2 linked regions of the Nodosilinea sp. E11 genome follow. The protein of the gene in region 1 interacts with the protein of each later gene in a pairwise test. Links are inferred from orthologs where the notes say so. Each region holds a gene or a part of one and is shown on either strand. Other genes may lie near its edges. The genes, in order: uvrA and uvrB.

Evidence for each region.
Region 2: the proteins of uvrA (region 1) and uvrB interact in binary tests that used the Escherichia coli proteins (3 or more experiments, as listed by UniProt). The link is inferred for Nodosilinea sp. E11 from one-to-one orthologs.

The regions. Positions count from the first base shown.
Region 1 is NZ_CP136520.1:4,821,653-4,825,641, reverse strand. Bases 151-3,822 are described here. They hold uvrA (excinuclease ABC subunit UvrA), read right to left. Parts: upstream 3,495-3,822; coding sequence 351-3,494; downstream 151-350. Other genes in these bases: RRF56_RS23705 (ATP-dependent DNA ligase), read left to right, coding at 151-313. In the rest of the region: more of RRF56_RS23705, read left to right, coding at 1-150; RRF56_RS23695 (AAA family ATPase), read right to left, coding at 3,887-3,989. UniProt on the Escherichia coli protein: The UvrABC repair system catalyzes the recognition and processing of DNA lesions. UvrA is an ATPase and a DNA-binding protein. A damage recognition complex composed of 2 UvrA and 2 UvrB subunits scans DNA for abnormalities.
Region 2 is NZ_CP136520.1:1,595,858-1,599,092, forward strand. Bases 80-2,997 are described here. They hold uvrB (excinuclease ABC subunit UvrB), read right to left. Parts: upstream 2,582-2,997; coding sequence 578-2,581; downstream 80-577. Other genes in these bases: RRF56_RS09455 (hypothetical protein), read right to left, coding at 80-447; RRF56_RS09465 (TVP38/TMEM64 family protein), read left to right, coding at 2,931-2,997. Outside these bases: more of RRF56_RS09455, read right to left, coding at 1-79; more of RRF56_RS09465, read left to right, coding at 2,998-3,235. UniProt on the Escherichia coli protein: The UvrABC repair system catalyzes the recognition and processing of DNA lesions. A damage recognition complex composed of 2 UvrA and 2 UvrB subunits scans DNA for abnormalities.

The sequences.
Region 1 (3,989 bases):
TGCCCTCTGGCAGGGCGATACTCTGGTGCCCTTCACCAAAGCCTACAGTGGCCTAGACAACGCCGAAATTGACGCCCTAGACAAATGGATTCGTCGCCACACCACCGAGCGGTTTGGGCCGGTGCGATCGGTAGAACCGATCCAGGTTTTCGAAATCGGGTTTGAGGGCATCGTCGCATCCACCCGTCACAAGTCGGGAATTTCGGTGCGCTTTCCCCGCATTCTGCGCTGGCGTAACGACAAACCCGCCGCCGAGGCCGATACCTTAGAGTCAGCCAAAGCGCTACTGGCGGCCTTTGAAACCGTGCCTTAATCCACGATTGGCCTTTTGACCATCGGGGTTAAAGGGTTCAGATCTGAGCTGATTTTTCGCTGGGGGGATGCTGCTCTAGCACCTTAGCCAGGTATTTGCCGGTGTAGGAACCGGGCACCTGGGCCACCTGCTCGGGAGTGCCCACGGCGATCAGCTCGCCGCCGCGATCGCCCCCCTCCGGGCCTAGATCCACGAGCCAGTCAGAGCAGCGAATCACGTCGAGGTTGTGCTCGATCATCAGCACCGAGTTGCCCTTGTCCACCAGGCGCTGCACCACGTCGAGCAGCTTGTGCACGTCGTAGAACGACAGCCCCGTAGTCGGCTCGTCGATCAGGTAGAGGGTTTTGCCCGTAGAGCGGCGGGCGAGTTCGGTGGCTAGCTTCATGCGTTGGGCCTCGCCGCCAGAGAGGGTAGGGGCGGTCTGCCCCAGGCGAATGTAGCCCAGCCCCACATCTACCATGGTTTGCAAGCGGCTGGCGGCCTGGGGAATATTCTCAAAAAACGTCAGGGCCTCTTCGGCGGTCATGTTGAGCACGTCGGAGATGTTTTTGCCCTTGTAGGTGACCTGGAGGGTGTCGCGGTTGTAGCGCGCCCCCTTGCACACCTCGCACTGTACGTAGACATCGGGTAAGAAGTTCATCTCGATCACGTTGACCCCCTGGCCACCGCAGGCTTCACAGCGCCCGCCTTTGACGTTAAAAGAGAACTGCCCCGCCTTGTAGCCCCGCGCCTTGGCCTCAATGGTCTCGGTAAACAGGTTGCGGATCACGTCGAAGACGCCGGTATAGGTAGCCGGGTTGGAGCGGGGGGTGCGGCCAATCGGCGACTGGTCGATCACAATCACCTTGTCCAGCGCCTTCAGCCCGTCGAGCTTGTCCATGTGCTTGGGAAAGGGCACTTTGCTGCCAAAGTGGTGCTGGAGAGCCGGGTAGAGCAGCTCATTGATCAAAGTCGATTTGCCCGAGCCAGAGACGCCGGTAATGCAGACCAGCGCCCCCAGGGGCAGCTCGACGTCGAGGTGTTTGAGGTTGTTGCGGTGGGCATTTTTGATCGTCAGCGATCGCCCATTGCCCGGTCGACGCTCGGCAGGGGTTGGAATCGACTGCCGCCCCGACAGGTAGGCCCCGGTGAGAGAGTCTTGAGCGGTCATTAGAGTGTTGAGGTCGCCCTCAGCCACGATCGCCCCCCCATGAATACCGGCCCCTGGGCCAATATCTACCAGGTGGTCGGCGGCGCGGATGGTGTCTTCATCGTGCTCGACCACGATCAGGGTGTTGCCCAGGTCGCGCAGGCGGTAGAGGGTGTTGAGCAGGCGATCATTGTCGCGTTGGTGCAGGCCAATGCTGGGTTCATCTAGCACGTAGAGTACGCCCGTGAGGCCCGAGCCAATCTGGGTGGCCAGACGAATGCGCTGGGCCTCGCCGCCGGAGAGGGTCATCGCCGTGCGGTGCAGGGTGAGATAGTCGAGCCCTACATCCATCATGAACTGGAGCCGAGCCCGAATTTCGCGCAGCACCAGCGCCCCAATTTGCAGCTGTCGGGCCGAGAGCTTGGGGGCGTCGCCCTCTTCGCCCACCAGGGTGCGAATGCGCTTGAGGCACTCGCGAATGGAGACGTTGGTGAGGTCGCTGATCGAGTGGGGGCCAATGCGTACGGCGTTAGATTCTGGCTTGAGGCGGGTGCCGTGGCAGACTTCGCAGGTCTGGTCAATTAAGTACTTTTCAAGCTTTTGCTTGTGCAGCTCGGAGGTGCTGTCTTTGTACTGGCGTTCGAGAATGGGCAGCACCCCTTCGTACTGCCGCTGATAGCCCTTGCGATCGCGGTAGCGCGAGTCAGACTCAATGTAGATTTTTTCCTCACTGCCGTGGAGTACGATGTGCTGCTGCTCGGGGGTGAGCTGGTCCCAGCGGCTTTGAATTTCAAACCCAAAGGCCTGGCCGACGCTATAGAGCAACGAGAAGTAGTAGGTGTTGTCTTTTTCAGACCAGGGGGCGATCGCGGCATAGACCGGCAGCGTGGGGTCCGGCACTACCAACTCTGCCGAAAACGTCCGCAGGCTGCCCAGGCCGTGGCAGTGGGGGCAGGCCCCGTAGGGCGAGTTGAATGAGAATAGCCGGGGCGATAGTTCCTCCATCACCGCGCCGTGCTCCGGGCAGGCAAAGTTCTCGGAAAACACTAGCTCCTTGGGCAGACCGTAGCTGCCTTCCCCCTCGGCGGCCTGGGGTAGGCGATCAGAAATAGATATGACATTACTCCCCTGCTCCTGCCCTCCTGGCTCCTGACTCCTAGATTCCTGAGGCTTCTCCGCCAAAATCTCAATCACCGCGATCCCCTCCGATCGCTTCAGGCAGGTGCGCAGCGAGTCCGCCAGCCGGTCCTCCAGCCCCGCCTTCTTCACCAGGCGATCGACCACCACTTCGACGTTGTGGCTGTAGTTTTTGTCGAGTTCAATGTTGTCGGTCAGCTCCCGCAGTTCGCCGTTTACCCGCACCCGCACAAAGCCCTCAGAGGCCAGGCTAGAGAGCAGCTTTTTGTGGGTGCCCTTTTTGCCCCGCACCACCGGGGCCAGAATTTGGAAACGGGTGCGATCGGGCAGGGCCATCACCCGGTCGATCATCTGGTCGATGCTCTGGGGCGAAATGCTGCGATCGCAGATCGGACAGTGGGGATCGCCCGCCCGCCCGTAGAGCAAGCGTAGGTAATCGTAGATTTCGGTCACCGTACCCACGGTAGAACGCGGGTTGTGGGAAGTCGATTTTTGGTCGATGGAGATCGCCGGACTCAGCCCCTCGATCGCATCGACATCGGGTTTATCGACCTGGCCGAGGAACTGGCGGGCATAGGCGCTGAGCGACTCCACGTAGCGACGCTGGCCCTCAGCAAAAATCGTGTCAAAGGCCAGGGAAGACTTACCTGAGCCCGACACCCCCGTAAATACGATCAGCTGGTTGCGGGGAATCTCCAGGTCTAAATTTTTGAGGTTGTGCTGGCGGGCTCCGCGAATGCGAATCACATTGTCGTCAATGGCGGCATGGTGGTGAGCCAACCCTGGAGTGCTATCACTGGGGCGGGCACCATTGCGGGCACCCTTGCCATTTTGAGACTGATCACTACCTTTGCTGGACGCTCGGCCCTTTTTAGAGGCGGCGGTTTTCTTAGCAGAAGCGTCCGGTTTGGGCATGTCTGGGGGCTTAGTGACAACGCATGTACCAATTTAACATTTTTAAATACTTGTCAAGGAAACCCACCAGCTCAGGAGTTGTAGGGTGATTTAAATGCGATCGCCCGGACAGAGCCTTGTATAGCTATGGCCAATTAGGTTAGGACAGGGCCGTCATTCCTGCGCAGAGCTTGCCCTCGCGAAGGCGTGGGGCGGGAATTCACTAGCCCATCATTGCTCGCGAATAGATTCCCGTTTTTACAAGAATGACAGGCGGGGATTGTTATCAGCAAAACGTCCTAACGGTGCTATAGCTATAAATTGCAGCGAAAGTGATTGACTTCCGCGCAGTGTAGCCATCCTCCTGGCGGGCTAGGATGCCTCTACCGGAGCGACTCTCACGTAAGGCAACCCTACCGTGCCGCCACAAACCGCTCTCGGGCCATGGCCCGCAGCCGCTGAATGTCTTCTCGCCGAGTCACCGATAGAGGCACCGTGCGCTTAATTTCGGTTAGC
Region 2 (3,235 bases), 3.2 Mb from region 1 along the record:
CTGCTGTCCGGCTGGCACCAGCACCAGAATCTCGCCGGTATGGAGATATTCGACGGCATACAGCTCGCCGCTGCTGCGAAACCAGTAGGCGACCCCATCCCCCTCTGGGGTCAGAGCCGATGAGGCCGACAGCGTGATGAGCTGCCCCTCAGCATCGCTGACCGTGCAAAGGGTGTAGATGAGGTTGCCGATCGCTTTCACCTGGCGATCGCAATCGCGAGCCATCATGCGCTCAAGCTCACTGTAGATGTCGTCTACGCTATACCCAGCGGGCGGCCCATCGGCTTTGCTGGCGACATCCGCCACAGCCAGGCTCGGCTCACTGGGTGTGAAGACAGAGGTAGAGACCTGTCCACAGGCAAACAACCCCAGGGTGAGGGCCAGCCCACCCACCCTGAGAACTGTCTTCCGCAGCGATGGATTGGTCGGGTGCCAAGCTCTAGCCATTCATCTCAGTCCCACGCAGTACTCTAAATCTAACTACACCACTATTCCCGCGATACCGGTTAAATTACCGCCGCGATCGCCTTTGAGGCCTATCAGGCTTTAGGTAGTGGCCGTAGCGATCTCTGGCGCTCTAGGATCGCTTGCCCAAGAGTTGATCGCGCAGAGATTTGATGCGATCGCGAAACTTAGCCGCCTCCTCAAAGTCGAGATTTTTCGCAGCCTCTTTCATCTGCTTTTCAAACTGACCAATCAGTTCAGGAATTTCTTCCAGGGGCAGATCTTCTTTGTGCTCGTAGACCTCTTCTAGCTCGTGGGCATTGAGGCGGCGCGAGACTTCAAGGAACGACAGAATCGAGTTGCTGTTGCGGCGAATAATCGAGGTGGGCGTAATGCCGTGAGCATCGTTGTAGGCGGTTTGGATGGTGCGGCGGCGCTCGGTTTCGCTGATGGCTTTAGCCATGCTGTCGGTGAGGTTGTCGGCGTAGAGAATCGCCTGGCCCTGGACGTGGCGGGCGGCGCGGCCAATGGTTTGAATCAGCGATCGCTCGGCCCGCAGAAACCCTTCCTTATCGGCATCAAGAATCGCCACTAGAGAAACCTCCGGCAAATCTAGCCCCTCCCGCAGCAGGTTGACCCCCACCAGCACGTCGTAGAGCCCCTCCCGTAGGTCTTGGATGATCTCAATCCGCTCAATGGAGTGAATCTCGGAGTGCAGGTAGCGCACCCGCACCCCGTGCTCGTCAAAATAGTCGGTCAGGTCTTCGGCCATGCGCTTGGTCAGGGTGGTGATTAGCACCCGCTCCTGGCGGGCGGCCCGCTCTTTGATTTCGCCCAGCAGGTCATCGACCTGGCCTTCGGTGGGGCGCACAAAGATCTCGGGGTCGAGCACCCCGGTGGGGCGAATGATCTGCTCCACCACCTTGCCGCCGGAGATCTCCATCTCCCAGTTGCCGGGGGTGGCCGAGACAAAGATGCACTGGTTCACCTTCTCCCAAAATTCTTCGGCCTTCAGGGGGCGGTTGTCGGCGGCGCTGGGCAGCCGGAAACCGTGGTCGATCAGCACCATCTTGCGACTGCGATCGCCGTTGTACATGCCGTGAATCTGGGGAATGGTGACGTGGGACTCGTCAATCACCAACAGCCAGTCCTTGGGGAAATAGTCGAGCAGGCACTCCGGTGGCGACCCGGCGGTGCGCCCAGCCAAATGGCGGGCATAGTTTTCCACCCCGTTGCAGTAGCCCACCTCGCGGATCATCTCTAGGTCGTAGCGGGTGCGCTGCTCCAGCCGCTGGGCCTCCAGTAGCTTCCCTTCTTTCTCCAGCTCCTCCAGGCGATCTTTGAGTTCGTCTGTAATCGCCTGACAGGCTTCTTCGACTCGATCTTCGGGGGTGACAAAGTGTTTGGCGGGGTAAATGCTCAACCCTTCCATGCTTTGTAGAGTGGCCCCGGTGATCGGGTCCACGTAGCGCACGGCATCGATTTCGTCGCCAAAAAATTCAATCCGAATAATCCGGTCTTCGTAGGCGGGGCCGATCTCTAGCACGTCACCCTTAACCCGAAACTTGCCTCGGCCCAAGTCTAAATCATTGCGCTCGTACTGAATTGAGGCCAAGTCGCGCAGCACCTGCCGCTGGTTCACCTCCATGCCCACCTTCAGCGGAATCGACGCTTTCAGGTATTCCGACGGAATTCCCAGACCGTAGATGCAGCTAATTGAGGCCACCACAATCACGTCCTTGCGCTCAAACAAAGAGCGGGTGGCCGAGTGCCGCAGCATGTCGATCTCGTCGTTGATCGAAGCGGTCTTGGCGATGTAGGTATCGGTGGTGGGGATGTAGGCCTCGGGCTGGTAGTAGTCGTAATAGCTGATGAAGTACTCAACGGCGTTGTCGGGGAAAAACTCGCGTAGCTCGTTGCAGAGCTGCGCCGCGAGGGTTTTGTTGTGGGCTAGCACCAGGGCGGGCTTACCAATGTTGTCGATCACGCGGGCGATGGTGTGGGTTTTGCCCGTGCCCGTCGCCCCCAGCAGAGTTTGATATTTGGTCTGGTCTTGCAGAAACTTGGTTAGGCCCGCGATCGCCTTGGGCTGGTCGCCTGCGGGTTCAAAGGGAGCCTGAATGTCAAAGTCGCCCATAGGTCACCAAGAAACGGTACAAAGACACTATTACGCTTCTTTATGATGCCTGATTTTTGCTGGGGTGGTAGTTAGAGCTATGACGTGGCTAGGGGCACCTCTGCCGGTAGAAAGGGCTGGCGATCGCGGTGCTGGACCGGCCAAGCCGGCTGGCCAGTAACTTAAACCTCACCTGCGCTTCAACTTCACCATTAGGAGAGAGGGAGAACAGCCGGTTTACTGGTTAGCTAAGGAAATAGCCCGAACTGACCGGTGGCGCTGACCACCGATGGCGCTGACCACCGATGGCGCTGACCATTTACAGGCGGTCCTGACATTCCCCCTTTACCTTTCCAGTTGATCTACTCCTATGAAATTTCGCTGGCTGCGCAGTCGTCGGTTTTGGCTCTTGGTGGTGACAGGCGTTGTAGTAGCCCTAATTGGCAGCCGGTTGCCCCTGGCAGACTGGTTTGTGATCGTTAACCGCGAGCTAGAAAGCCTAGGAGTATGGGCAATACCCGCCTTCATTTTGGCGTATTTTATAGCCACTGTTTTGGGTTTGCCCAACATTTTACTAATCTTGGTGGCGGGGTCTTTATTTGGCATTTTAAAAGGTACGGCTGTGGCCTCAGTGGCCGATATTTTGGGAGCGATAGGCTGTTTTTTTCTAGGGCG